4 regions of the Nonomuraea sp. NPDC050540 genome follow, and region 2 is predicted to be linked to each of the others. Evidence: riboswitches for the same ligand, from Rfam matches in the RefSeq annotation. Region 2 holds a riboswitch; each other region holds the start of a gene.

Region 1 (6,932 bases), on a different contig from region 2:
CGGATCCGGCGCTCGCGCCACTCGGCGCGCCGCAGTTTGCGCGACCCCTCCCGGTACCGCCGGCGCGCCCACGGCGAGCCCGGCCTGGCCAGCCGGATGGCGCCGACCAGCGCGAGCGGGGTGAGGTAGACCCCGATCAGCCCGGTCCAGATCTTGCCCTTGGTCAGGCTGAGCACCGCGAACAGGATGTTCGCGGTGACGACGAGCCCGCCGTTGATCAGGTCCTGGCCGGTGAACAGTTCGTCGACCTCCAGCGGGCTGACCCCGAGCAGTCCGAGCCCGCACAACGCCAGCGCCATGAACACCGTGTCCACCGACAGCCGCCCCTGCTCGGTCCAGTAGACGTCCTGCAGATGCAGCACCAGCGCGAACTCGTCGAGCACGAGCGCCGCCCCCACGCCGAACACCGCCGCGGTCACCCCCGCGGGCGGAGAACTCCCATCCTGTACGGCGAGCCCGCCGATCCCGCCCAGGCACATGAAGACCAGCCCGAACACCACATGGTGGATGTGCGTCCCGCCCGGGGTGACGTTCCCCGGCCACCACCGCACCCGCTTCCTGATCATCCGGACGCTGAACCTGATGAACAGGAACGTGAGCAGGAACAGCACGAAGAAGCAGAACAGCCGGAGCTTCCCCGCGTCGACGATCTCCCGGGCGAACCAGTGCCGCATCTACCCCCCAACGACCGGCCGGGGGGTAGTGCTAGGTGTACCCGCAATACTCGCCTCTGTGCCAATGTGCCCGCTGACCTGCGCCGATTGAATGATCGGCATGACGCGGACACACTCTCTCCCCGGCCCGTGGGTCGAGGCGGCCGGGCTGCTGCTCGGCCCGCTCCTGCTTCTCGCCGGGGTGCTGACCCGGATCGGCCAGGACGACTTCTTCCCCGGCCAGCTCGCCGCCTACGCCCGGCAGCCCGGCACGATGACTCTGTCCTACAGCCTGTTCGCCGCCGGGCTCGTGCTCCTGTGGCCCGCCGCGGTCGCGCTGGCCCGGCGGATCTCCGCCACGCACCCCGGCTGGGCGCGGTGGGGCGTGACGCTGGTGGTGCTCGGGTTGTTCGGCCGGGTCTTCCACGCCGGGGTCGGCCACCTGGCCTTCCAGATGGTCGACGCGCTCGGGCTCGAGGCCGCGCAGAAGGCCGTGGCCGGCACGTATGGGGCCGTCCACGTCTTCAAGGCGGTCAACGTCGTCATCATGGCCGGCTGGATCGTGCTGGCGGTCGGAGCCTTCCGCGCGAAGGCGTTCGGTCCCGGCGCGGTCGGCGTGGCCCGTTGCGTCGCGCTCGCGTCGGCCACCGGGCTGCCGCTCGGTGTGCTCAAGGGCAGCACGGACCTGCCCTCCCTGCTCGCCGTCGCCGGCCTGGTCGTGGCCTTGGCGCCGCTCGGGGTGAGCGTGCTGAGGCAGGCCGGCCCGGCGCCGCGGTGGTGGGCGGTGGCGCTGACCGTCGCGGCCGTCCCGGTGGCCTTCCTACTCGGGCTCAGCGGGTGAGCCCCAGATCTTGGGGTTCTCGTCCGGCTCGGGGAGCTTGGACAGGAGGTCGGCGATGCTGTCCCAGTTGGCGACCCGGACGAGGTCGCCCATGAGGCGTAGGCGTTCGGCGAGCTGTTCGTGGGCCTCGTCCAGATGGACCAGGCCCTTGGCGATCTGGTCGGTGTGGGCCTCGTAGCCGCGGGCGCCGCCGTCGCCCTTGAAGAACGTGACGCCCTCCTGGGTACCGCCCCAGAAGGCGCCGATGGCGGTCAGTTCCGCGGCGGCCCGCCGTACGTGGTCGGCCAGGTCGCGGCGCTCGGTGTCGTAGGCGTCGGCGACGGCGCGCAGCCGGGCGCGGTCGATTTCCATCCTGCTCACCCCGCGGGTTTGTGGGCCATCGTGAAGTAGAGGAGCATCCGGCCTAGCGTTTCCTTCCAGGTCGGGATCAGGTCCTCGCCGCCCTGGCCGTTCATGGCGTCGTAGCTGGGGCCGTAGCCGACGGAGCCGCCGGCCATGCGGCCGATGAAGTACTGCAGGTCGAGGTTCTTGGTCACGGCCCTGGCCGCGGGCATGGCCGCGTCGAAGGCGCCGTAGAAGGCCACCGAGGCGGCGAACTCCTTGAGCGCCTGCCGGGCGTTGTCGCCGAGCGAGCCCGGGTCCTCGCCCCGCGCCGCCTTGACCCCGGCGACCACGCCCACGTCGCCGATGGCGAAGAAGGCGCTGCCGATCGAGTACTCGGTCAGCTTGGCCAGCACGACCCGCGCGACCGCGTGCTCCAGGAGCTTCGACAGCAGCTTCGCCTGCGCCCTGCGCATGAGGAACTGCGTGATCTGGTACGCCGCCCCCGCCTGCCACGGGAACGTGGTGATGAAGATGAAGCTGGCGAGGTTGGCCAAGGCCATGGTCCAGTAGGCGTGCCGTACGGTCTCGACGATCTCGGCGAAGTCGTCGCAGGCCTCGGCGTTCGCCCGGCAGGCGGCGGCCAGTTTGCCCGGGTAGCCGAGGGCCGGCGGCATCGGGTGGAGGCCGGCGGTGACCGTCCTTTTGAAGGCGTCCACCCCCTCGCCGCTGTTGCGCCGCCAGACCGACTCGGCGGCGGGGTAGGTGTTGCCGGAGCTCTTCTCCACGCGTTCGGCCAGCCGTAGCCAGGTGTCTCGGGCCTGGCGGGCGCGGTCGGGGTCGCCTTCCGGGTAGTCGACCGCGAGCATCTGGAAGACGAAGGCGGTGATGCCGAGGGCGCCGAAGCCGTAGATGGAGGCGCGGGTGGGGTTGATCTTCATCGCAGCACGTCGGGGGTGAACGGCTCGGCCAGCGCTCTGGCCTGATCACCGGCGTCGCGGGCGGCCGCGGCGGCGGCCTGGAGGACGGCGGCGGCCAGCTCGTCGGAGCCGAGCCGCATGGCGCGGGGGTCGATGGTGAGCCCGGCCAGGGCGCCGGTCATGGTGGCCTCGGCGACGACCCGGCCCTCGGCGGCCTCACCCCGGCCGCGTACCTGCTCGATCTCTTGCTGGAGTCCCTGGAGTCGGGCGATCTCCCCGTAGAACTCGGCGAACATCCGGTCCAGCTCGTCTGTCATTCGGCCCAACGTAGATCGTGACACCGGTATTGGCAACTGAACTAGTAGGTAAAGCGTCTCACCTCACATTCAACAGAATCCGCCCTTCGTGCGTCTGGGATGTGATGGACAGAAGAAGGGTGAGGCCAGGGTGGACGACTTCGCGGCGTTCGTCGCCGAGCGCGCCGACGCGCTCCTGCGTTACGGGTACGTGCTCAGCGGCAACCCGCACGACGCGGCCGACCTGACCCAGGAGGCGCTGATCAGGCTGCACCGGGCCTGGCCGCGGGTGCGTGGCAAACGCGACCCGGAGAGCTACGTGCGGGTGACCATGGCCAGGCTGCACATCAGCACCTGGCGGTTACGGCGGCGCGAACGGCTCGGCTGGGACCTGCCGGAGACCTCGCACGAGGACGTTCTGCCCTCGGAGTCCGAGCAGGGGCTCTGGCAGGCGCTCGAAGGGCTGCCCAAGAAGCAGCGCGCCGTGCTCGTCCTGCGCTACTACGAGCAGCTGACCGACGCGGAGATCGCCGGGGTGCTCGGCATCTCCCAGGGGACGGTCCGCAGCCACGCCTCGCTCGGGCTGAGCAGGCTCCGCTCGGCGATCGACCGCCCCTCCGCCACGAACGGGAGCGCCCGATGACTCTGGAAGACGAGCTGCGCACCACCCTCGGACACGCCGCCGAGCGCGCGCCACACGCCCCCCAGGGCCTGCCCGCGCACATCGCCGGCCGGTCCAGGCGACGCAGGATCCGCGCGAACGCGCTGATGGCGGCGGTCGCGGTCGCGGTGATCGCCGGAGGGGCCGCGGTGGCGCTGCGCGGCGAACCTCCGCGGCAGCCGATCCCCGCGATCCGTCCCACCTCCACCCCGGCCCGGATCACCGAGGCCGAGCCGGTGGAGAAGGTGTGGCCGGCGGCCGTCACGAAGATCCCCGGCAAGCTGCGCGGCGGCGCGAAGATCCGCCCGCTGAAGCTGATCGGCGACCGGTCCGTGCTGTTCGAGACGTGGGAGAGCCACGAGAAGGCCAACGCGATCTACGCCTACGACCTGGAGGCGCGGACGAGCCGGAAGATCACCAATATCCGTACGCCGAAGGGTGTCTTCGCCAGCAACTGGACGATCGGCACGGACCGGGTCTTCTGGAGCACGATCGAGGACGGCGGCACCGGCCTGTGGTCGGTCCCGCTCGAAGGCGGGAGCACGGAGCGCCTGGCCACCGTGCCGGGACGGGTCGACACGATGGCGGTGGCCGGTGACCGGCTGGCGTTCTCCGTGATGGACGGCGGCGGCGTCTCCACCCTCCCCCTCGGGGGCGGGAAGGTGGAGGCGGTGCGGGGGGCCGAGCGGCACCACATCCTGAGCTGGCCATGGGCGGGGACGCCGAGCGATTACACGCCCAACGGCGAGACCAGCTACGAGGAGATCGTCAACGCCGAGACGGGCGAGACGAACAGGGCGGTGGTGCGCGCGGGCGAGACCTGGGTGCGGTGCGGCGTGCTCACCTGCGTCGGCGCCAGGCCGGACCGGACCGCTTTCATGCGCCTGCGCGACGGCACCCAGGAGCGGGACCTGCCCGAGATCCCTATGCCCGGAATCGCCGCGGACCGGTTCATGACGGTGCGGTTCGACTCGGCCGGCCGCGGTCAGGCGCTGCTCGACCTGGCCACGGGCCGCTCGGGAGACCTCGGCATCCGGCCCGGCGACGATGGCGGGATGCAGGTGGTTCACCCGGGCGTCGGCGACGGCCGGCTCGTGCACTATCCGCTCAAGGGCGAAAACGTGATCATCGACCTCTCGAAGATCACGTGACTGTTGACGAGAACCGGAGGAAAGGATACGTTCCGGTAGATTTCACGGCTGTCAGGGGAAATCCGGTGAGATGCCGGTGCGGACGCGCCACTGTATCCGGGACGTAGATCCCGGGAGCCAGGTCACCTCACGGCCGTGACCTCACCTGTTGGGACGCGTCATCCCTGAGGAGGCCTTGATGAGTGGTGGGACCACTTCGACGTCCGTGCCCTTTCCCCGTTTGCGGCCCTGGCTGCTGAGCGTGCCGTTGTTCCTGTTGATCGCGTACCTGGTCCTGATGGACAACGGCGCGGTCTCACAGACCGGCACCCTGCTCCACGAGCTGATGCACGACGGGCGCCACCTGCTCGGCGTGCCCTGCCACTAGAGGCCGGGCACGATGGTGCGCACCCTTGTGGTCAGAGGCCTGCTCCTGGGCCTGCTGGCCGGACTGTTCGCGGGCGCCTTCGCCTTCCTGGCGGGGGAGCCCCACGTCGACAGCGCTATCGCTTTGGAAGAGGCCGCGGCGGCGGCAGCGCCCGCCGCGCCCGCCGACGATCATCACGGTGAGGAGGCCGAGGTCAGCAGGCCGGTGCAGAAAGCCGGGCTGTTCCTCGCGACGGGCCTCTACGGTCTCGCCGTCGGCGGCATCTTCGGCCTGGTCGTGGCCGGGCTGCGCGGACGGGTCGGGCCCAGGTCGGACCCCGCCCTCGCGTTCGCCGCCGCGGGCACGGCCTATCTGGCGATCGTCCTGCTGCCCTTCCTGAAATATCCCGCCAACCCGCCCGCCGTCGGCGACCCCCACACGATCGGCAGCCGGACCCTGCTCTACGTGGTCATGGTGCTGGTGGGCCTGGCCGCCGTGGCCATCGCGGTCGCCAGTGGGCGCCGGGTCACCGGTGGTCCGTGGGCGCGCTGGAGCGTCACCGTCGTGACCTTCCTCGTGCCGGTGGTCGCCGCGCTGGCGCTGCTGCCGCGGGTCGACGAGGTGCCCGCGGGCTTTCCGGCCACGTTGCTGTGGGAGTTCCGGCTCGCGTCGCTGGGGACACAGCTGGTGTTCTGGGCGGCGTTCGGGGCGCTGTTCGCCTGGGCGGGCGAGCGCGCCGCCCGCCGGACCACCGCCGCCGTCCCAGCCGCCGCACCGAGCTGAGCGGAGTGCTTTTCGTACGGCATGCCAGCACACCAGGCATGCGCACAGCCTGCTTCCCGGCGCCGGAGCAGGCCGATCGCGCCAGCCTGGCGAAGGCCGCCCTTCTGGCCGGGACCGCCGACCTGGCCAGGACGGCGTCATACGCGGGACCCGGCATCCGGCCCGAGCTCCGCGAGCCCGGCGAACTCCGCGAGCCCGGCGTGCCCGGCGACGCGGAGCCCGGTGGGCTTGGGGAGATACTGACGGCCGGGCAGGCGGGGGCGGCGTTCGTCGCGCCGTCGGTGGCCGCGTTGCAGACCGCCTCGGCCATGGGGCTCGCGCCCATCGTGGTCGACGCGCTGGCCGAGGCGGATCACGGCCGGTGGGGCGGCCTGCCGTACACGCGGGTCGCCCAGGAGGAGCCGGACGCGCTCGCGAGCTGGCTCGCCGACCCCGGCGCGGCACCCCACGGCGGCGAGAGCCTCGACCGGATGACGGCGCGCGTCACGGGGTGGCTCGACGAGACGCGGGCCAGGTTCGACGGCCGGCGCGGGCGGCCGTTCCTGGTCATCTGCGACTCGGGAGTCATCCGCGCCGCGCTCGGCCACGCGCTCGGCCTGCCCCCGCTGCACGCCGCCCGTTTCGACCTCGCGCCACTGTCCACCACCGAGCTGGCCGTCACCCGCGGCGGCTGGCGGGTCGCCCACGTCAACCGGGACGCCCTCGAACACCGGAAGGTCACCTCTTGATCGCCACCTACCCGTTCAGCGCGGTCGTCGGGCTCGACGACCTGAAGCTGGCGCTGGTGCTCAACGCCGTCTCGCCCCGGGTGGGCGGCGTGCTCGTCCGCGGGGAGAAGGGCACCGCCAAGTCGACGATCGTCCGCGCGCTGGCCGCCCAGCTGCCGTCGGTGGACGTGGTGGCCGGTTGCCGGTTCGCCTGCGACCCGGCCGCGCCGGACCCGGACTGCCCCGACGGGCC
Region 2 (6,932 bases):
CGGGTCCGGGCACGTCCCGAGGCGGTAGGCCCGGCTATCGGCCGGCCAGTTCGCAGGCCTCGTCGAGGTGGTCCTCGGTGAAGGGGATCGTGGCGCGGATGCCGCTCCTTCGCGGATCAGGGCCCTCGACGTTGAGGGCCCTCCACCGCACAGCCTCCCCCCTGTGGAGAGCTTAGTAACAGTAATCACTGGAACGACTACATAATGTAGCCACTTGGATGGGCCTACTTGACGAGCCAGAGCTTCTTGCCGCAGTTGTCGGCCTTGCCGGCCCAGCAGGTGTAGGTGAACAGCTTCTTGATGCCGCGCAGCTCGAACTGGCGGATGCCGGTGACGCCGTCCCAGGCGGTGACGCGGCTCTTCCACTGGCCGTTCTTCTGGTAGCGGAACCAGGCGTAGCCCTTCTTGCCGCCGGCCTTGTCGAAGCCCTTCCAGCTGATCCGCCACACACCGGGGCCGGTCTTCTGCACGACGCCGCGGGTGTAGGCCTTGCCGTCGCTGGAGAACAGCTTCTTCCAGGCCACGATGCCCGACTGGCTCTGTGCGGCGGTGGTGGCGCTCTGCGCGTTGGCGGCGGGCGCGATGGCCAGACCGGCGGCGATCGAACCGGCGATGGCCGTGGCGGCGAGAAGCTTACGCATGATTCCTGACTCCCATCAGTGGTGGTGCCGGTGGTGTCCGGCAACGCAGAACCTAGGAAGGATCCGGAGCGACATCCGCGTCCAAATCCACACAGAGCGAAAGAACTTCGCGCCTGGTCTACGGCGTGGCGACCACCCTCACACGGCCGCTGTGGGGAGGCTCGGGACGGCGGATCCGGGGTCGGTACCGGCGAAGGCCAGCCCGATGACGAAGCCCGCGACCTCCTCAAGCTGGCGCGCCCGATCCAGCGGCCCCAGCACGGCCGGGAGTCCGCCGACATCGCGGACCAGGTCGCCGACGACGCGCAACGCCCGCGGATCGTCACCGCACATCGCCACCGTGACGGGGGGTCCGCCGCCGGCGCGGGTCCACTGGGCGGAGGGGAAGACGTTGAAGGCCTTCACGACGTGCGCGCCGGGAGCCAGCGCGGCGATCCGCTGTGCCATCGCCTCGCCGGGGCCGGTCAGCACCACGCCCACGCCGTGCTCGACGGCGTTCGTCGGATCGATCAACGGGGTTCCCGCCAGCGAGCCGCCGCCCGCGTCGCGCAGCATGTCCTCGGCGCCCTGCCAGGACACCGCGAGCAGCACGGCGTCACGATCCTCGACGGCCTGGCGGGGCGTGAGCGCCCGTGCTCCCCCGCCCAGCCGGCCGGCGAGCTCACGCGCCTTGGACGGAGATCGTCCCGCGACGGTCAGCTCGTGCCCGGCGCGCGTCCAGCCTTCGCCGAGCGCCGCCGCCAGCGTTCCGGTGCCCAGAATGCCAATGCGCATCCGCGTACTCCCCTCATGTCGAACAATGTCTGGGCGTAACGGTAGAAAAGTCGTTACGCACCGAACGGTGCGCAACGATCACGCTGGGCGGAGAGGCAGGTCATGGATCGGGATGAGTTCGTGGCGGATTGCCGGGTGCGTGCGGCCACCGATCTGTTCGCCCACACGTGGGATCCGGTGGTCCTGGCGGCTCTCGCCTCCGGTCCGCGCCGTCGGCGCGACCTCCGCCTGGCCATCGGCGGCATCAGGGACAAGGTGCTGACGGACGCGTTGCGTCGCCTGCTCGCGTACGGGCTGATCGACCGCCGGGCACACGCCGAAGCGCCGCCGCGGGTCGAGTACGCCCTGACCGGCCTGGGACGGAGCCTGGTCGACGGTCCGATGCGGGCCCTCGGCCGCTGGGCGATCGAACACGGTGACCAGCTTCTCGACGCCGAGAGGTGACGATCTCCAGGGTGCCACGCATGACGTGGGCACCCACCTTCGTGAAGGCGGCGCCATGACGGCCTGGGCGCGGGTGCGTGATCTCGTCACCGGCCGCGACGCCGGCGGCCTGGCCGACTTCGTGATCGCCCTGTCCGACGCCGGGCGCGCCGAGGTCGCCCGGCGCCTGCCGGAGCTGCGCGACGCCGCCGTTCTCCGGGCGGGCACGGACCATGACGAAGAGGGCGAAGAGTGGGATGCGCCGGGAGATGGCGTCGGCGGCCACGGGAAGGTGCTGCGGATCGCGGGGGCCGGTGTGCTGGCCGGTCCCGCCGCGGCCGTCGCCTGGCTGACCCGGCGCGAGTTCGCCGACCGGCACGCCGGGACGGAGGAGGTGATCCGGGTGCTGGCCGCGCAGCCGGCCGCGTGGCAGGCCGAGGTGGCCGCCCGGCTGGCCCGGAAGATCCGCACGGCCGACGACCCCGGCGCCCCTCTGGCGCTAGGGCTGCTGCGGGCCTGCGGCGCCCCGCCGCCCGAGCACGACCCCCTCGTGCTCGCCTGGCTCCGAGCCCGGCCGTCGGGCGACGATCCGCTGCTCGGCTCACTGTTGCCGCAGATCTTCGAGGCCGAGGGCGCCGGCCGCGTCCTGCGTGAGGAGCGTGGCGAACCCGTCCCCACCCGCTGGCCGGCCTTGCTCCGGCGGCTGCCGGCCGAGGGCCGGGTGTCGCGGGCGGAACTGCTCGACGGGTGCCTGCGCCGGTTCCTGCGTGGCGGGGACGAGATCGGGCTGCGCTTCTTCGTGCGGCTGCACCACCTGCTCGACCCGACGCCGCAGGAGGCCGCCGCGCGCGTACGCGACTATCTGCGGTTGCTGCCCGCCGCTCCCGGCGCGGTCGCGGAGCTGGCGCTCGCCCAGATCGGGTACAGCGGCGCCGCCGCGGCAGGCGAGGTCGTCGAGACGATCGGCGCGCTGACGTTCCGGCCTGCGGCCAGGCTCGCCCTGGAGGGCCTGCGCCGGTTGGAACGGGAGCTGCCGCATGCCGCCGAGCCGGCGCCCGCGCTGGCGGCCGCGTTCGGGCACGCCTCCTACGAGGTCCAGGGGCGGGCGGCCAGGATCGCGCTCAGGCACGCCGCCGCCTTCGCCCCGGGCGGTGCGGCCATCGCCGAGGCCGCGCCGCTGCTGCCCGCGGCGCTCGGTGTGAAGGTGACGGCCGTGTACGGCGGGAGCCCCGCCCGTTAGCCGGAGGCCTCGCGGCACTTGCGCACGGCGCCCGGCGATCTAGCGTGGGTCCCGAGACGATTGGAAAGAGGGCATCAGATGCTGCGAACCATCAGGCTCCTTTGCGCGATTGTCACCACGCTCGTCCTGGCCGCCGCCACCGGCGCTCCCGCCGGGGCGGCCGCGGACCGGGAGTTACCCGAGTCGATCCCGTTGCCCAACGGCTTCCGGCCCGAGGGCATCGCCATCGGCTCCGGCCCGCTCGCCTACTTCGGCTCGCTGGCGAACGGCTCCATCTACCGGGCCGACCTGCGTACCGGGCGCGGCGCGATCATCAGCGAGGGTCCCGGCACCCCGTCCGTCGGGATGAAGATCGACGAGCGCGGCCGCCTGTTCGTGGCGGGCGGCACGGCCGGGGACGCCCGCGTCGTCGACACCCGCACCGGCCGGATCCTGGCCTCCTACCGGCTGGCCACCGCCGCCGGATTCGTCAACGACGTCATCCTCACCCGCGACGCCGCGTGGTTCACCGACTCCGCCAACCCGGTGCTCTACAAGCTGCCGCTGCGCGGCGGACGGCTGCCCGCCGACGTGGTGCGGGTCCCGCTCACGGGCGATCTGGTGTACGGCACCGGCATCAACGCCAACGGCATCGCCGCCACCCCCGACGGCCGGGGCCTGATCCTCGTGCAGTCGAACACCGGCGGCCTGTTCCGCGTGGACGGCACCGGTACCACCTCCCGGATCGACCTGCACGGCGAGTCGCTGCCGCAGGGCGACGGCCTGCTGCTGCGCGGCCGGACCCTGTACGCGGTGCAGAACCGGATCAACACCGTGGCGGTCCTGCGGCTGAACGCGGCGGGGACCGAGGGCCGCGTGGTCCGGCGGGTGACCAGCGTCCTGTTCGACGTGCCGACGACGGTGGCCGCGTTCGGGTCCCGCCTGTACCTGCCCAACGCCCGCTTCACCACCCCGCCGACCCCCGACACGACGTACGACGCCGTCGCCATCCCCCGCCCCTGACCCGGCACGCGGGCCTCATCGATCGGAGACCAAGGCCCGGTACCCGCACGGCACCACGGCCATGCACGCGACGCATCCGATCTCCCGGCACACGCGAGATCGGATGCCCGAGCCCCGAAGCGCCCCCGGCCCGAGGCGCGACGCCCGAGATGCCACAGCCCGAACATGCCGCGGTCCGAGGTGCCGCGGCGTGAGATGACGCGACCCCATGCCGGGAACACCTCGCCGCGTCACGCCCAGGCCGGGCGAGGCATGGCCGCGTGCGCGACCCGCGCAGGGCATATGCTTCCTCCTGCGGCTGGCCCGGCCCCGTTGAGGGATCGGCGCAAGAGGGAACCCGGTGTGAATCCGGGACTGCCCCGCAGCGGTGAGCGGGAACGACCGCCGTCCACGCAAGCACTGGGCTCCGGCCTGGGAAGCGACGGCCAGTAGGAACGTGTGAGACGCCCGCGAGTCCGAACACCTGCCACCGCCCGCGCGCCGCCCGGCGCGCGGCCCCCAGGGGTTCCGCGAGGGAAAAGGACCCGACGTGAGACAGCGCACCACCGTGCTCGGACGCCCGGCGACCACCACCGGCCTGTGGGAAGGATGGCGGGCGCTCGGCCTGACCGACCTCCCGCTCCACCACCCCACCTTCCGCTCCCCCGCGACCTTCGGCGTCGCGGAGGGGTCGGCGCTCACCCCAGCCACCCGCTTCCGGCTCGACCACGGCGCGCCGCTCGCCGCCTACCTGGCGGTCAGGCGGCTCGGCTTCGAGGTACGCCCGGTGCTACCCGGCCCGCTCGCCTTCCTGCGAAGCACCGGCGGCCGAAGCGCCGGCGGCCCGGGCTTCGATCCGCTCAGCCTGCTGGAGGCGTTCCTGGAGCCGTACGCCGAACTGCTGGAGCGGCTGGCCACCGCCGGAGCGCAGGAGGTCCAACTGGACGAGCCCGCACCGGCCGACCCTGCGGACCTGCGCCGCCTGGCCCGCGTCTACCGGCGGCTGGGCGAGCTGAGCAACCGTCCCCGGCTGATGGTGTGCCTGTGCTCGGGCGAGGCCGGTCCCGCGCTGGCCGTCCTGGGCAGGTCGCGGGTCGAGAGCATCGCCCTGGACTTCGTGACCGCGCCCGGCGCCCTGGACGCCCTCACCCGGATGGGCGGCCTGCCCCGCACGACCGTGGTGGCCGCCGTCGTGGACGGCCGGTCGCCACACGCCGGGCCGGTGGACAGCGCCGCGGCGACGTGCGCCACGATCTCGGGCCTCGCCGACCGGCTCGTGGTGGCCGCCTCCTGCTCACCACGCCAGCCCGCGCCCCTGGAGACCGCCGCCACCGTGGTCCGCGTAGGACTCGGCCATGCCTGAACCCTGCTGACCCCGCCACGATCTTCACGGGCGTCCGTGACGGCCATGTGACCGTCACGTGTGGACCGCTACCTCGCTCGGGGACATGCGTTTGTTCGGTTTCATGTCCGATGCCCCGGAGCTTCCGTCGCTCACCCCGAGGGGACCAGGGGTCTACGGGCTGCGGGTGCCTGGTGCGGCCGGCCGTTCGCGCCTACCGGGAACGGCTGCGCGTCGCGGATGGCGACGGCACGTCTCGAACGTGACGCCCCTCGGCGGTCGCCGGATCGTGATCCTGGGCATCCCCCGCGCTCCGCAGAGCGCCTGCGGGAGGAAACGGCCGTCCGGAACTAGCGGTACGACATGCGGCGCACGAGCGCCTCGAACGGGCCCCGGTATCCCTTGCGGTGCATCCAGGCCGCCGCGGGAATCGAGGCCGCCCAGATGACGACGGCGACGGCGAGGCTGGCGGCGAAGCTGAGGTCGTCGCGCAGGCCCAGGGTGAACGGGTAGAAGAGCGCCACCCATACCACCGACTGCGCGAGGTAGAACGTCATCGAGCGCTGCCCGAGGGCGGCCAGGGCGGTGGTGAGGGGGCCGTGGTTGTGGCCGATGCGGACGGCGGCGAGCCCGATGGCCGCGGCCGCGCCGATGCCGCCGATGTAGCCGGTGAAGCTGTGCGCGGCGTACGTCACCCATACGACGGGCGTCGCCACGTCGGGCCAGGTGCCGACGGCCAGGAACGCCGCCGGGAGCCGTCCGACGACCGCGGCGCCGATGCACAGCAGGGCGATCCGCTTCAGGAGAGCCATGTGCTGTCCCGGCTCGTCGAGGATCTTCTTGCGGGCGGCCAGGAGTCCCCACGCCATGCCGGGGATCGCGAAGAGGATGGACACCAGGGTTCTGCCCGGCCACGCGATGGCGTTGGTGAGAAGGTGATCGACGAAGGTCGGCTCCATGTACTTCGCGATGGTGAACGGCGAGCCCTCCGCGGCCGTGGTGTAGACCTGAACGCTCTGCCAGGTGAGGAAGAGTCCCCCCGGGATCAGGGTCAGCAGGCCCAGCCGCCACAGGACGGCGTCGCGGGCGCGTACGAGGAAGGCGAGGAAGAGCATCGTCACGCCGTAGACCGCGATGACGTCGAACGGCACCAGGACCACCGCGTGTGCCAGCCCGATGACGATCAGCCACAGGCTGCGCCGGCGTAGCAGCGCGCGCACGGACGGCCATTCGCTGCCGCGCGCGTACTGACGCTGGGCCAGTTGCCCGAGCCCGTAGCCGAACAGGAAGACGAACATCCCGCGGGCCTGGTTGTCGGTGACGAGGGTGGTGAAGAAGTGGGCGATCGTGTTGAGGGCCGAGGACCCGCGTGTCCAGTCGAGCAGGAATTGCGGGGCGTGGGCCAGGGCTATGCCCAGCAGCATGATGCCGCGTGCCAGATCCGGCGCCAGGGATCGGGCGGTCGTGCTGAGGGGAGCCGCCAGGGTGGCGGAGGCGGTCACGCCGGCCCCCGCTCCGAGGCGAACTGATG
Region 3 (6,932 bases), on a different contig from region 2:
GATCATCGGTGGCGGCTTCCCCGAGGTCTACGCCGCCGAACTGGCCGCCAACGAGCCGTTGCGCGCCCGGGTGGCCGCCTTCGACGGGCCGATCGCCGCCGAGTGCGCCGGGCTGCTGTACCTGTGCGAGGAGCTCGACGGCCGGCGCATGTGCGGCAGGGTCCCCGGCAAGGCCCGGATGACGGGCAAGCTGACGCTCGGCTACCGGGAGGCCACGGCGGTCAGCCGGTCGCTGCTCACCCGGCCGGGCGAGCGGTTCAGGGGCCACGAGTTCCACCGGACCGCCGCCGACCTGGGCGGCTGGGCCCTGTACCGGTGGGAGGGCGGCGCCGACGGCTACGGCGACGCCCTGCTCACCGCCTCCTACCTGCACCTGCACTGGGCGGGCAGCCCGGTGCTGGCTCAGCGGCTGGTGTCGTCCTCCAGGTCGCCCTCGGTCTTGAGGTAGACCTCCTGCACACCCCGCAGGATCTCCGGGTCCGGGTGCTCCCACATGTCCCGCTCGGCCGCCTCCAGAAGCCGTTCGGCGATGCCGTGCAGCGCCCACGGGTTCGACTTGGCCATGAACGCCTGGTTCTCCGGGTCCAGCACGTACGCGGCGGCGAGCTTGTCGTACATCCAGTCGGCCATGACGCCGGTGGTGGCGTCGTAGCCGAACAGGTAGTCGACGGTCGCGGCCAGCTCGAACGCGCCCTTGTAGCCGTGTCTGCGCATCGCGGCCAGCCAGTTCGGGTTGACGACGCGGGCGCGGAAGATCCGGGAGGTCTCCTCCGACAGGGTGCGGGTGCGGACGGCGTCCGGGCGGGTGCTGTCGCCGACGTAGGCGGCGGGGGCCTTGCCGGTCAGGGCGCGGACGGTGGCGACCATGCCGCCGTGGTACTGGAAGTAGTCGTCGGAGTCGGCGATGTCGTGCTCGCGGGTGTCGACGTTCTTGGCGGCGACGGCGATCCGGCGGTAGGCGCTCTCCATGTCGGCGCGCGCGGGCACGCCCTCCAGGTCGCGGCCGTAGGCGTAGCCGCCCCACACCGCGTACACCTCGGCCAGGTCGGCGTCGTCGCGCCAGTTGCGGCTGTCGATGAGCGGCAGGATGCCCGCCCCGTAGGCGCCGGGGGCCGAGCCGAAGATGCGCATCGTGGCCCGGCGCTCGTCGCCGTGCGTCTCCTCCTTGACGTGGGCGCGGACGTAGTTGTCTTCGTCGGCCTCGTCCAGGCCGGCGGCGAGCCGTACCGCGTCGTCGAGCATCGCCACGACGTGCGGGAAGGCGTCGCGGAAGAAGCCGCTGATGCGGACGGTCACGTCGATGCGGGGGCGGCCGAGCTCCTCCAGCGGGATCGGCGCGAGGCCCGCCACGCGGCGGGAGGCCTCATCCCATTCCGGGCGGATGCCCAGCAGCGCCAGGACCTCGGCCACGTCGTCGCCCGCGGTCCGCATGGCGCTGGTTCCCCAGACCGACAGGCCCACCGAGCGCGGCCAGTCGCCGGTGTCGGTGCGGTAGCGCTCCAGGAGCGAGTCGGCCATGGCCTGGCCGGTCTCCCACGCCAGCCGGCTCGGGACCGCCCTGGGGTCGACGGAGTAGAAGTTGCGGCCGGTCGGCAGGACGTTGACCAGCCCGCGCAGCGGCGAACCGCTGGGCCCGGCGGGGACGTACCCGCCGTTCAGGGCGTGCAGGACGTGGTCGATCTCGTCGGTGGTACGCGCCAGCCTGGGCACGACCTCGGTGGCGGCGAAGCGGAGGATGCGCTCCACCTCGGCGCTGGGCGCCACCGCCGCGGCGGCCTCCACCGTCCAGCCGCGTTCCTCCATCGCCTCCACCAGCGCGCGGGCGGTGGCCTCGACCCGGTCCACGTCCTTCAGCGACGCGCTGCCGTCCTCGGTCAGCCCGAGCGCCTGGCGCAGACCCGGCAGCGACTCCTTGCCCGCCCACATCTGCCTGGCCTGCAGGATCGCCAGCACCAGCCCCACCCGGGCGGGCCCCTCCGGCGCCTGGCCGAGCACGTGCAGGCCGTCGCGGATCTGCGCGTCCTTCACCTCGCACAGCCAGCCGTCCACGTGCAGGATGAAGTCGTCGAACTCGGTGTCGTGCGGCCGGTCGGCCATGCCCAGGTCGTGGTCGAGCCGGGCGGCCTGGATCAGCGTCCAGATCTGCGCCCTGATCGCGGGCAGCTTGGCCGGGTCCATGGCGGCGATGGAGGCGTGCTCGTCCAGGAGTTGTTCCAGGCGGGCGATGTCGCCGTAGGACTCGGCCCTGGCCATCGGCGGCACCATGTGGTCCACCAGCACCGCGTGCGCCCGCCGCTTGGCCTGCGTACCCTCGCCCGGGTCGTTGACCAGGAACGGGTAGATGAGCGGCAGGTCGCCGATCGCGGCGTCGGTGCCGCAGGAGGCCGACATCCCGGCCGACTTGCCGGGCAGCCACTCCAGGTTGCCGTGCTTGCCGACGTGCACCATCGCGTGCGCGCCGAACTCCGCCGACAACCAGCGGTAGGCGGCCAGGTAGTGGTGGCTCGGCGGCAGGTCGGGGTCGTGGTAGATGGCGATCGGGTTCTCGCCGAAGCCGCGCGGCGGCTGGACCATGACCACCACGTTGCCCGCGCGCAGGGCCGCCAGCACGATGTCGCCCTCGTGCACGAACAGCTCGCCGGGCGGCGTACCCCAGTGCCGTTCCATGCCGGCGCGCAGGTCCGCGGGCAGTGTGCGGTACCAGCGCTCGTAGTCGGCGGCGGGGATGCGCACCGGGTTTCCCGCCAGGTGTTCCTCGGTCAGCCAGTCCTGGTCCTGGCCGCCGGCGGCGATCAGCGCGTGGATGAGCGCGTCGCCGTCCTGCTCGGCGACCCCGGGGAAGCCTTCGCCGAGGTCGTAGCCGGCCTCGGCCAGCCTGGCCAGCAGCCCGACCGTGCTCGCGGGGGTGTCCAGGCCGACCGCGTTGCCGACCCTGGAGTGCTTGGTCGGGTACGCCGACAGCATGACCACGAGCCGCCGCTCGGCCGGCGGCGTGTGCCTGAGCAGGCCGTGGCGCACCGCGATCCCGGCCACGCGGCGGGCTCGCTCGGGGTCGGCCGTGTAGACGGTCAGGCCGTCCTCGTCGATCTCCTTGAACGAGAACGGCACCGTGATGATCCGGCCGTCGAACTCGGGGATGGCCACCTGCGAGGCGGCGTCGAGCGGGGACAGGCCGTCGTCGTTGTCCTCCCACTCCTTCTTGCCGCTGGTCAGGCAGAGTCCTTGCAGGATCGGGACGTCCAGGGTGGCCAGCGCGCCGACGTCCCACGCCTCGTCGTCGCCGCCCGCGCCCGCGGTGGCCGGACGGGAGCCGCCCGCCGCCAGGACGGTCACGACCAGGGCGTCGGCGGTGCGCAGGACGTCGAGGAGCGCCGGTTCTGCCGTTCTGAGCGAGGAGCAGTACACCGGCAGCGGCCGGCCGCCCGACTCCTCGATCGCCCGGCACAGGGACTCCACGAACGCGGTGTTGCCGGCCACGTGGTGGGCCCGGTAGTACAGGACGCCGATCACGGGGCCCTCGGTGGCCTTGGAGTCGCGCTCCAGCGGGCCCCAGGAGGGCATGGGGGCCGGTGGGGCGAAGCCGTACCCGGTCAGGAGGACCGTGTCGGACAGGAAGCCGTGCAACTCGGCGAGGTTGGCGGGGCCGCCGTGCGCGAGGTAGGCGTGCGCCTCGGCGACGACGCCCGCGCTCACCGTGGACAGTTCCATCAGCTCGGCGTCGGGGGCCTGCTCGCCGCCGAGCACGACGACCGGGCGTGGGCCGGCGAGCAGCGCGTCGAGGCCTTCCTCCCACGCGCGGCGGCCGCCGAGCAGCCGGACCACGATCAGGTCGACGCCGTCCACGAGCGCGGGCAGGTCGTCGGTGAGCAACCTGGCGGGGTTGCCCAGGCGGTAGTCAGCGCCGCTGGCGCGCGCGCTCAGCAGGTCGGTGTCGGATGTAGAGAGCAGCAGAACGCCAGGCACGCCGCAGTCCTCCCTCGGGGTCCTCGCCCCGTTCGCAGGTGTCGCGACGGCAGGAGTCTCCTGGCTCCCGGATCCATGCTCACCCCGGCCTTCCCGCCCATCGCTGGACAGTGGCCTGTGGTGGGGTTCGCTTCCCGGTCACAGTGGCGGGACCGCGCCGGTTTCTCACCGGCTTCCTCCCATTGCCGTCGCCTAAGGGTGAGCCTACTGGCGTTACCATCCTCATCGTGTCCATAGCCGACTTTTCCGGACGTCTCCGCCCAGATGCCTGTCCGGGAGCGCTACAGACGCACGCCGCGGCGGACGGCCCGCTGGCCAGGATCCGCCTGCCCGGCGGTGCCATCACCCCAGCTCAGCTGCGTGAGCTGGCCGCCTTTGGCGCGAGCGGGATCGAGCTGACCTCGCGCGCCAACGTCCAGGTGCGTGCGGTGGAATCTCCGGCGGTCTTCGCCGACCGGATGGCCGCGGTGGGCCTGTTGCCCTCGCCGACGCACGAGCGGGTGCGCAACATCGTCGCCTCGCCGCTCGGCGGGCGGCTGACCGGCTTCGCCACCCACCCTCTCGTGGAGGCGCTGGACCACGCCCTGTGCGCCGACCCCGCCTTGGCCGGCCTGCCCGGCCGCTTCCTGTTCGCCCTGGACGACGGCACCGGCGACGTCGCCTCGCTGGGCGCCGACGTCACCCTGGTCAAGGACGGCATCCTGCTGGCCGGTACGCCCTTCTCGACGCCCGGCGCCGGAGTGGACATCCTCCTGGCCGCCGCGCGAGCCTTCCTGGCCGAGCGCGCGGACAGCGGCGCCTGGCGCGTCGCCGAACTCCCCGACGGCCCCGCCCGCGTCGCCGCCCGCCTCAGCGCCGCCCGCGTCCAGGCCGCCGCCGCCGCGGTGGCCTCCCCGGTGCGGGCGCGCGGGGCCGGGGTGGTCGCGCTGCCGGACGGGCGGGTGGCGGTGGAGGCCGTGGTCCCGCTCGGGCGCCTGACCGCGGCCCAGGCGCGCCTGCTCGCCGACCTCGATGTCCCGGTACGGCTCACGCCCTGGCGTACCGTCGTGCTCCTCGACCTCGCCGAAGCACCCGACCTGACCGGATCCGGCCTGGTCACCGACCCGGACTCCCCCTGGACAGGGGTGAGCGCGTGCACCGGCAGCCCCGGCTGCGCCAAGTCCCTGGCCGACGTCCAGCACGACGCCGCCCAGTGGGTGGCCGCCCGTGAGCGCCGCCCGGAACTGCCCGTGCACTGGGCAGGCTGCGAGCGCCGCTGCGGCCTGCCCAAGGGCCGGGTCGTCGAGATGGTCGCGACCGGCGACGGATACCAAGAAAGGCAGAAGTGAGCGACTACATACGCGACGGCGCCGAGATCTACCGGCGTTCGTTCGCCACCATCCGCGCCGAGACGGACCTGTCCGGGCTCCCGGCCGACGTGGCCCAGGTGGCGGTGCGGATGATCCACTCATGCGGGATGACCGACCTGGTCGGCGACCTCGGCTGGTCGCCGCGCGTGGTCGGGGACGCGCGCGCGGCGCTCGGGGCGGGGGCGCCGATCCTGTGCGACGCCATGATGGTGGCCTCCGGCGTGACCAGGCGCAGGCTGCCCGCCGGCAACGAGGTGATCTGCACGCTCGGCGCGCCCGGCGTGGCCGAACTGGCGGAGAAGCTCGGCACCACGCGCAGCGCGGCGGCGCTGGAGTTCTGGCGCGACCGGCTGGACGGCTCCGTCGTGGCGATAGGCAACGCGCCCACGGCACTGTTCCGGCTGCTGGAGATCGTCGCGGAGGGCGGGCCGAGACCGGCGGCGGTGCTGGGGATTCCCGTGGGGTTCATCGGCGCGGCCGAGTCCAAGCAGGCGCTGGCCGAGAGCGGGCTTGAGCACCTCGTGGTGCGCGGCAGGCGCGGCGGCAGCGCGATGACGGCGGCGGCGGTCAACGCCATCGCCAGCGAGGTGGAGTGATGGAACACAACGAGCGCGCGGCGGGCAGAGAGCCGGCGGCGGACAGCGAGCGGGCGGCGGGCGCCGGGCGGCTTTTCGGGGTGGGGCTCGGACCTGGGGATCCGGAGCTGATCACGGTGAAGGCGGCCAGGCTGATCGGCGAGGCCGACGTCATCGCCTACCACGCCGCCCGGCACGGACGCAGCATCGCCCGTTCGATCGCCCTGCCGTACCTGCGGGAAGGGCAGATCGAAGAGTTGCTGCTCTACCCGCTGACCACGGAGACCACCGACCACCCGGGCGGCTACCAGGGCGCGCTGGACGACTTCTACGTCGAGTGCGCCGCCAGGCTCGCCGCCCACCTCGACGCCGGGCGGACGGTCGTGGTGCTGAGCGAGGGCGACCCGCTCTTCTACGGCTCCTACATGCACATGCACAAGCGCCTGGCCCACCGCTACCCGACCGAGGTGGTGCCGGGCGTCACCTCGATCAGCGGGGCGTCGGCGGTGCTCGGCCGTCCCCTGGTCGAGCGGGACGAGACGCTGACCGTGCTGCCCGGCACCCTGCCCGGCGAGGTGCTGGCCGAGAAGCTGCGCGCCACCGACTCGGCGGCGGTGCTGAAGCTGGGCCGTACCTTCGAGAAGGTACGCGACGCGCTGGCCGAGGCCGGACGGCTGGACGACGCCTGGTACGTGGAACGCGCCACCATGGGCGCCCAGCGGGTCGCGCCGCTGAAGGACGTGGATCCCGAGGGCGTCCCGTACTTCTCGCTGGCGCTGCTGCCGAGCCCGGCCGAGCACACGTTCGTGCCCGAGAAGCCGGCGGGGCAGGGGCCGGGCGAGGTCGTCGTGGTCGGGCTCGGGCCCGCCGGGCGGCCGTGGCTCACGCCGGAGGCGCAGGAGGCGCTGGCCGCCGCCACCGACCTGGTCGGCTACGGCCCCTACGTGGACCGCGTCCAGCCGAACCCGCGCCAGCGCCGCCACCGCACCGACAACCGGGTCGAGGCCGAGCGGGCCAGGCACGCGCTGGAGATGGCGCGCGACGG
Region 4 (6,932 bases), on a different contig from region 2:
GTGACCCGGGCGAGCACGGCCTGCGCGTCGTGCCAGGGCATCGGGAACTGCCCCGCCCCGGCCAGCAGCCGGTAGACGGCGGGTACACCGCGGTCGGGCACCGGGCCGCTGACGCCGGCGTTGCGCAGCCCGGCGGCGACCGCCCAGGTCTGCTGGCGCAGCGGCTGCATGGCGTTGCCGCCGACGATCACCACGAAGGCGACGTCCTTGGAGCGGGTGGCGGCCAGCGGGGCGACCCAGCCACCCTCGCTCAGGCCCCAGATGCCGACGTTGCCCCGATCGACCCCCGCGAAGGCGCGCAGGGCCGCGTGCGCGCCGAGCGCGTCGCCGGCCAGTTGGCCGTAGTCGCGGACGGTCATCGAGTAGCCCTCGGAGCGCTTGTCGTAGACCAGCACGGCCAGGCCCTGGCGGGCGAAGGCCTCGGCCTCGGTCATCAGCTTCGTACGCGGGGTGCCGCCGCCTGATCCGTGCACGAGCACCAGGCCGGGCAGCGGCCCGCGCGCGCCGGAGGGGACCAGCACGCTGCCGTGCATCTGGAGCCCGCCGCTGCCGCGGAAGGAGACCTCGGTGACGGTCAGCCCGTCGGCGGCCAGCGCGGGAACGGCCGGAACGAACGCGCAGACGAGCGCGAACAACATGATCACTAACCTCTTCATGCTGCCGACGCTACTCTGCAGAGATCTGTCGGCAAAGACATGTCTGCAGAAATCATCCGGCAGGACTAAGCTCTCTCCTCATGAGGGATGAGGATGGGGCGCCGCTGTATCTCGACGATCACGAGCGTCTGAAGGCCCTGGCCCATCCGATGCGCCGGCGCATGCTGTCGCACCTCAACGTGCACGGCCCCGCCACCTCCACCACGCTGGGCGAGCTGCTCGGCGCCAAGACCGGCACGACCAGCTACCACCTGCGCCAGCTGGAGAAGTACGGCTTCATCGAGGAGATTCCCGAACGTTCGGCCGGCCGCGAGCGCTGGTGGCGCAAGGCCGACATGCCGCGCGACATCCGCACGCCGAACTTCCGCGACGTGGCGCCGGAGAGCCGCGCGGTGCTGGAGGAGTTCTACCGCATCGGCATGGCCGAGGACCGCGCGCTGATGGACCGCTTCGGGGCCGCCTACCGGCGCGATCCCGACTGGGCCAAGGCCTCACGGGGGTTCGGCCGGATGACCAAGGAGGGGTTCGACGCCTTCTTCGAGGAGTACATCGCGCTGCTGTCCAAGTACAGTCACCAGGCCGACGACGCGCCCCCGGACGCCCGCCCGCTCTACATCAGGTTGTTCGCGCTGCCGGCCGATGAAACGTGAAGAGTGCCCCCCGATGTGTAACACCGTGTGATCTGTCAATAACCTCATGTAATGGGAGGTCTATCGGGGTTCGGGGAGGGGCATCATGCGGCGTCGGCAGTTCTTCGCACTCGGGCTCGGCCTGGCCGCCTGTGTCTCCGGATGCGCCGGCGCGGGTGGCGGCGCGAACGGCCTCGGCCCCGTCGGCGTCGTCCCCGGCGGTGAGCGATGGGCCGCGGTCGCACAGGCGCTCTACCGCACCCTGCGCAGGACCGGCTACCCCGCCACCGGCACGGGCGGCACGACCACCGTCACCGTCACCGGCCTGCCCGCGCTGGCCGCCGCCGAGCTGAACGACCAGCGCCCCATGCACATCGCCACCACGCCGCTGGCCAGGCTCACCGGCAACGTCGAGGTGCTGGTGGTGCCGGCCAACTCACGGCTGAAGGACTTCGACGCCTTCGCCGCCCACCTGCTGGCCCAGCCGGAGCGCACCTACCTGGCCGGCGGGCCCCTGGGCGAGCCCGATCACCTGCTGTTCGGCCTGGTGGCGCAGGGGCTCGGCGTGGACGTCAGGAAGATCGACTACACCGGCTACCCGGGCGCCCAGGAGGTGGCGGCGGCCATGCAGGGCGGCAAGGTCGCGGCGGCCACCGGGCGGCTGCGCGACTGGCGGGCCCGGCTCGACTCCGGCCGGATCAGGCCGCTGGCCGTCTCCTCGGCCGCCCGGGTCCCCGGCGTCGACGCCCCCACGCTCCTGGAGTGCGGGGTTCGCGTCGACTTCGCCGACTGGTGCGCGGTGGTCGGGCCCGCGGCGATGGACGGCGAACGGCGGGGCGCCGCGGTGCGCATGATGGAGGAGGCGACCCGGTCGGCGCCGTGGCACGAGGCCTGCCGTAACGGGGGCTGGGAGGCCATCCCGCTCAGCGGCGACGACTTCTCCACATGGCTGGCCACCGAGTCCGCCCGTACCCGCAGAGTACTCCGTGAACTCGGCATGCTCGACACGCCGAGCACAACATACCGGGGATAGTTGCGGGATCGGCCACTAGATGTAGGATCCTGCACTGTCGCTGGTTCGCCTCCCCGGAGGCGGAGCAAAAGGGAACCTGGTGCGATTCCAGGGCTGCCCCGCAGCGGTAAGCGGGAACGACCGCCGTCATCAGCACTGGACCCTGGTCCGGGAAGCGACGGCCAGTAGGACTCACGCGTTGAGACGCCCGCGAGCCCGAAGACCTGCCAGCGGTTGTCCTGTCCATTGGGCCTCGAGGGAGGGCCCGGGGGCTGCGCGGCCGGGGGATCTCCGTACTTGCCGTGTGCGCTCTCGCGTGCCCTCGCAGGGGGAAAGCTCGCTCGCGAGGAGTGTTGCACGTGACGCAGATCGTTGAGATGGATCGGCGGCTGGCCATCGAGGAGGCGGCGGCGCGCGTGATCGCAGACCCGGCCAACTCCCGGGTCGCCGCACGGTTGCTGGCCGAGGAGATCGCCGACGAGGCGGCGGGCCACGGTGTCCGCTCGTTCTCGGACTCCGTCGCCGCCACGCACGCGGCCGGGCTCATCCAGGACGCGCTCGCCGGTTTCGTCCGGGAAAATCGTGAAGAGCTGGACGCCCTCATCGACGCCGACGCCGACGAGCGGTTCGAGTACTTCGGCCTGCGCACCGTCTACGACCGCTACCTGCTGCGCCACCCCGAGACCCGCAAGGTGCTGGAGCGCCCGCAGCACTTCATGCTCCGCGTCTCCTGCGGCCTGTCCCAGACGGTCGGCGAGGCCGCCGAGCTGTACGCCTTGATGTCGACGTTGTCCTATCTGCCGTCTTCTCCGACCTTGTTCAACTCCGGCGCGCGCCGGCCGCAGCTGTCGTCGTGCTTCCTGCTGGACTCGCCCCGGGACGAGCTGGAGTCCATCTACGACCGGTACGGGCAGGTCGCCCGCCTGTCCAAGTACGCCGGCGGCATCGGCATCTCCTGGACCCGGGTCCGCTCGCGCGGATCGCTCATCAAGGGCACGAACGGGCACTCCAACGGCATCGTGCCGTGGCTGCGCACGCTCGACTCCTCCGTGGCCGCCGTCAACCAGGGCGGCCGGCGCAAGGGCGCGGCCTGCGTCTACCTGGAGACCTGGCACGCCGACATCGAGGAGTTCCTGGAGCTGCGGGAGAACACCGGCGAGGACGCCCGCCGTACCCACAACCTGAACCTCGCCAACTGGGTGCCGGACGAGTTCATGCGCCGCGTGGAGTCCGACGGCGTGTGGTCGCTGTTCGACCCCAAGACGGTCCCGCACCTCACCGACCTGTACGGCGACGCCTTCGACACCGCCTACCGCGCCGCCGAGGCGCAGGGCCTGTACACGCGGCAGATGCCGGCCCGCACCCTGTACGGCCGGATGATGCGCACGCTCGCCCAGACCGGCAACGGCTGGATGACCTTCAAGGACGCCGCCAACCGCGTCTCCAACCAGACGGCCAGGCCGGAGAACGTCATCCACCTGTCCAACCTGTGCACCGAGATCCTGGAGGTGACCAGCGACGGCGAGACCGCGGTCTGCAACCTCGGCTCGGTCAACCTGGCCGCCCACGTCACCGGCGCCGGCCTGGACTGGGAGCGCCTGGCCGGCACCGTCCGCACCGCGGTGCGCTTCCTCGACCGCACCATCGACCTGGGCTTCTACCCGACGCCCGAGGCCGAGAAGGCGAACAAGCGGTGGCGGCCGATCGGGCTCGGCGTCATGGGCCTGGCCGACGTGTTCTTCGCGCTGCGCCTGCCGTTCGACTCGCCGGAGGCGCTGGCGCTGTCGACCAGGATCGCCGAGGAGATCGCCCTCGCCGCCTACGCCACCTCCGCCGATCTGGCCGTCGAGCGGGGCCGGCACCCGTCCTACGACGACACCCGCGCCGCCCAGGGCGTGCTGCACCCCGACCACTACGGCGTCGGCGCCTCCGAGCGCTGGGACGCGCTGCGCGCCAGGATCGCCGAGACCGGGCTGCGCAACTCGCTCATGATCGCCATCGCGCCGACGGCGACGATCGCCTCCATCGCCGGGTGCTACGAGTGCATCGAGCCGCAGGTGTCCAACGTGTTCAAGCGCGAGACGCTGTCGGGCGAGTTCCTGCAGGTCAACCGGTACCTGGTGCGCGACCTTCAGGAGCGCGGGCTGTGGACGCAGGACCTGCGCGACGCCATCAAGCGGGCCGACGGCTCCGTCCAGGACATCCCCGGCATCCCGGATGAGCTGAAGGTGCTCTACCGCACCGCGTGGGAACTGCCGCAGAAGGCGCTGATCGACCTGGCCGCGGCGCGCACGCCGTACATCGACCAGTCGCAGTCGCTGAACCTGTTCATGGCGACGCCCACCATCGGCAAGCTCTCCTCGATGTACGCCTATGCCTGGAAGAAGGGCATCAAGACCACCTACTACCTGCGCTCACGACCGGCCACCCGGATCGCGCAGACCACCGTTCAGACGACCCCCGTCCAGGAAGCGATCGCCTGCTCCCTGGAGAACCCCGAGTACTGCGAGGCGTGTCAGTAATGCTGCTAGACCCCGGAATGGACCTGACGCTCCGTCCGATGCGCTACCCCGACTTCTACGAGCGCTACCGGGCGGCCATCCGCAACACGTGGACGGTCGAGGAGGTGGACCTGCACTCCGACCTGGCCGACCTGGCCAAGATGTCGCCGCAGGAACGCCACCTGATCAACCGCCTGGTCGCCTTCTTCGCCACCGGCGACTCCATCGTGGCCAACAACCTGGTACTCAACCTGTACCAGCACGTCAACGCTCCTGAGGCGCGCCTCTACCTGTCGAGGCAGCTGTTCGAGGAGGCGGTGCACGTGCAGTTCTACCTGACGCTGCTCGACACCTACCTGCCCGACCCGGACGAGCGGGTCAAGGCGTTCGCCGCGGTGGACAACATCCCCTCCATCCGCGACAAGGCCGAGTTCTGCTTCCGGTGGATCGACTCGCTGTCCAGCCTGCAGCGGCTGGAGACGCGGGAGGACCGGCGCACCTTCCTGCTCAACCTGATCTGCTTCGCCGCGTGCATCGAGGGCCTGTTCTTCTACGGCGCCTTCGCCTACGTGTACTGGTTCCGCTCCCGCGGCCTGTTCGGCGGCCTGGCCACCGGCACCAACTGGGTCTTCCGCGACGAGTCGATGCACATGGAGTTCGCCTTCAGCGTGGTGGACACCGTGCGCGCCGAGGAGCCGGACCTGTTCGACGACGAACTGGGCGAGCAGGTCACCCAGATGATCGAGGAGGCGGTCACGGCCGAACTGGCCTTCGCCCGCGACCTGTGCGGCGACGGCATCGGCGGCATGAACGTCGAGCACATGCGCGAGTACCTGGAGTACGTGGCCGACCAGCGGTTGTCCAGGCTCGGCCTGAAGAAGAAGTACGGCACCGCCAACCCGTTCGCGTTCATGGAGCTCCAGGACGTGCAGGAGCTCGCCAACTTCTTCGAGCGCAGGGTGTCGGCCTACCAGGTCGCGGTCGAGGGCAACGTGTCCTTCGACGAGTCCTTCTGAGATCTCCGGCACCATAGGGGGAGTGTGATTTTTCGCGACAGGTGAGGAGTGACTGTGTCGACCTGGGCGATCCTGGCCCTCTCGGTGGCAGGGGCGATCATCGTCGTGGAGGTGGCCCGCAGGCTGCTGTCCAGGGCGGGCGCCAAGTGGGGCCTGGCCAGGCACCTCGTCGAGCACTGCACGTGGGCGGGCTACGCCACGGCCGTGGTCATCGCGGCCAACGTGGCCTTCGTGCCCGCCATGTTCGGCGGGACGCCCCAGGAGCGGACGATCGGCGAGAGCGTCGACCGGGTGCTCGGGCTGATCACGATCGCCTGCGTCACCTGGCTGATCGTCGGCGCCTCCTACGCCGTCACGGATGTCATCCTCGACCGCCTCGTGCTGGTCGAGGGCGAGCGCAACCGCCGCGCCCGGCGGATCATGACGCAGATCGCGCTGGTCCGCCGGGTCGCCACCGCCGTCATCATCGTCGTGGCGCTCGGTGCGATGCTCTTCTCCTTCCCGCAGGTACGCGCGCTCGGCGCCGGTCTGCTCGCCTCGGCGGGCATCGCCGGCGCGATCGTCGGCATCGCCGCCCAGTCCACGATCGGCAACATGCTGGCCGGGCTGCAACTGGCCTTCAGCGACGCGCTGCGCCTGGACGACGTGGTCGTGGTCAACAACGAGTGGGGCCGCATCGAGGAGCTCACGCTCACCTACGTCGTCCTGCGGCTGTGGGACGAGCGGCGGCTGGTGCTGCCGGTCTCGTACTTCACCACGAACCCCTTCGAGAACTGGACCCGGCACGGCAGCCGGGTCCTGGCGGTGGTTCACCTGCGGGTGGACTGGGCGGTGCCGGTCGACGCCCTGCGCGAGGAACTGTACCGCTTCATCCAGGAGAACCCGCTCTGGGACCAGAAGGACTGGACCCTCCAGGTGACCGACGTGCTGCCCAACGGCCTGGTGGAGCTGCGCGCGCTGATGAGCGCCGCCGACTCGGCCTCGGCGTGGGACCTCAAGTGCGACGTGCGCGAGCACCTGGTCGGGTACGTGCGCGAGCACCATCCCGAGTCGCTGCCGCGCTTCCGCGTGGACCTGCCGACCGGCCCCCAGACGACGTCCTGGTCAGCCGAAGCCTG

Evidence for each region. A riboswitch is a leader RNA that binds a small molecule or an ion and turns the genes downstream of it on or off. The one in region 2 is predicted to bind cobalamin.
Region 1: it holds a riboswitch for cobalamin, as region 2 does, so the genes downstream of both, ACIBI5_RS32990 (CbtB-domain containing protein) here and ACIBI5_RS46910 (hypothetical protein) in region 2, are expected to answer to the same signal.
Region 3: it holds a riboswitch for cobalamin, as region 2 does, so the genes downstream of both, cobN (cobaltochelatase subunit CobN) here and ACIBI5_RS46910 (hypothetical protein) in region 2, are expected to answer to the same signal.
Region 4: it holds a riboswitch for cobalamin, as region 2 does, so the genes downstream of both, ACIBI5_RS05445 (ribonucleoside-diphosphate reductase subunit alpha) here and ACIBI5_RS46910 (hypothetical protein) in region 2, are expected to answer to the same signal.

What each region holds. Positions count from the first base shown of each region.
Region 1 covers NZ_JBITHA010000011.1:73,304-80,235, reverse strand. The annotation lists gene ACIBI5_RS33025 (hypothetical protein) at 1-674, opposite strand, end outside; gene ACIBI5_RS33020 (hypothetical protein) at 775-1,494, shown strand; gene ACIBI5_RS33015 (hypothetical protein) at 1,474-1,845, opposite strand; gene ACIBI5_RS33010 (hypothetical protein) at 1,851-2,756, opposite strand; gene ACIBI5_RS33005 (YbaB/EbfC family nucleoid-associated protein) at 2,753-3,052, opposite strand; gene ACIBI5_RS33000 (SigE family RNA polymerase sigma factor) at 3,183-3,674, shown strand; gene ACIBI5_RS32995 (hypothetical protein) at 3,671-4,843, shown strand; adenosylcobalamin (AdoCbl) riboswitch at 4,873-5,020, shown strand; gene ACIBI5_RS32990 (CbtB-domain containing protein) at 5,049-5,210, shown strand; gene ACIBI5_RS32985 (CbtA family protein) at 5,223-5,972, shown strand; gene ACIBI5_RS32980 (histidine phosphatase family protein) at 6,011-6,700, shown strand; gene ACIBI5_RS32975 (magnesium chelatase subunit D family protein) at 6,697-6,932, shown strand, end outside.
Region 2 covers NZ_JBITHA010000022.1:93,944-100,875, reverse strand. The annotation lists gene ACIBI5_RS46935 (hypothetical protein) at 225-641, opposite strand; gene ACIBI5_RS46930 (NADPH-dependent F420 reductase) at 780-1,415, opposite strand; gene ACIBI5_RS46925 (winged helix-turn-helix transcriptional regulator) at 1,518-1,859, shown strand; gene ACIBI5_RS46920 (hypothetical protein) at 1,915-3,078, shown strand; gene ACIBI5_RS46915 (SMP-30/gluconolactonase/LRE family protein) at 3,157-4,080, shown strand; cobalamin riboswitch at 4,363-4,566, shown strand; gene ACIBI5_RS46910 (hypothetical protein) at 4,610-5,422, shown strand; gene ACIBI5_RS46905 (DUF418 domain-containing protein) at 5,752-6,903, opposite strand.
Region 3 covers NZ_JBITHA010000011.1:63,051-69,982, reverse strand. The annotation lists gene ACIBI5_RS32965 (cobyrinate a,c-diamide synthase) at 1-448, shown strand, start outside; gene cobN (cobaltochelatase subunit CobN) at 403-3,963, opposite strand; cobalamin riboswitch at 3,994-4,199, opposite strand; gene ACIBI5_RS32955 (precorrin-3B synthase) at 4,191-5,291, shown strand; gene ACIBI5_RS32950 (precorrin-8X methylmutase) at 5,288-5,908, shown strand; gene ACIBI5_RS32945 (precorrin-2 C(20)-methyltransferase) at 5,908-6,932, shown strand, end outside.
Region 4 covers NZ_JBITHA010000001.1:1,201,340-1,208,271, forward strand. The annotation lists gene ACIBI5_RS05430 (alpha/beta hydrolase) at 1-656, opposite strand, end outside; gene ACIBI5_RS05435 (ArsR/SmtB family transcription factor) at 737-1,306, shown strand; gene ACIBI5_RS05440 (Bug family tripartite tricarboxylate transporter substrate binding protein) at 1,392-2,318, shown strand; cobalamin riboswitch at 2,343-2,544, shown strand; gene ACIBI5_RS05445 (ribonucleoside-diphosphate reductase subunit alpha) at 2,657-4,819, shown strand; gene ACIBI5_RS05450 (ribonucleotide-diphosphate reductase subunit beta) at 4,819-5,814, shown strand; gene ACIBI5_RS05455 (mechanosensitive ion channel family protein) at 5,869-6,932, shown strand, end outside.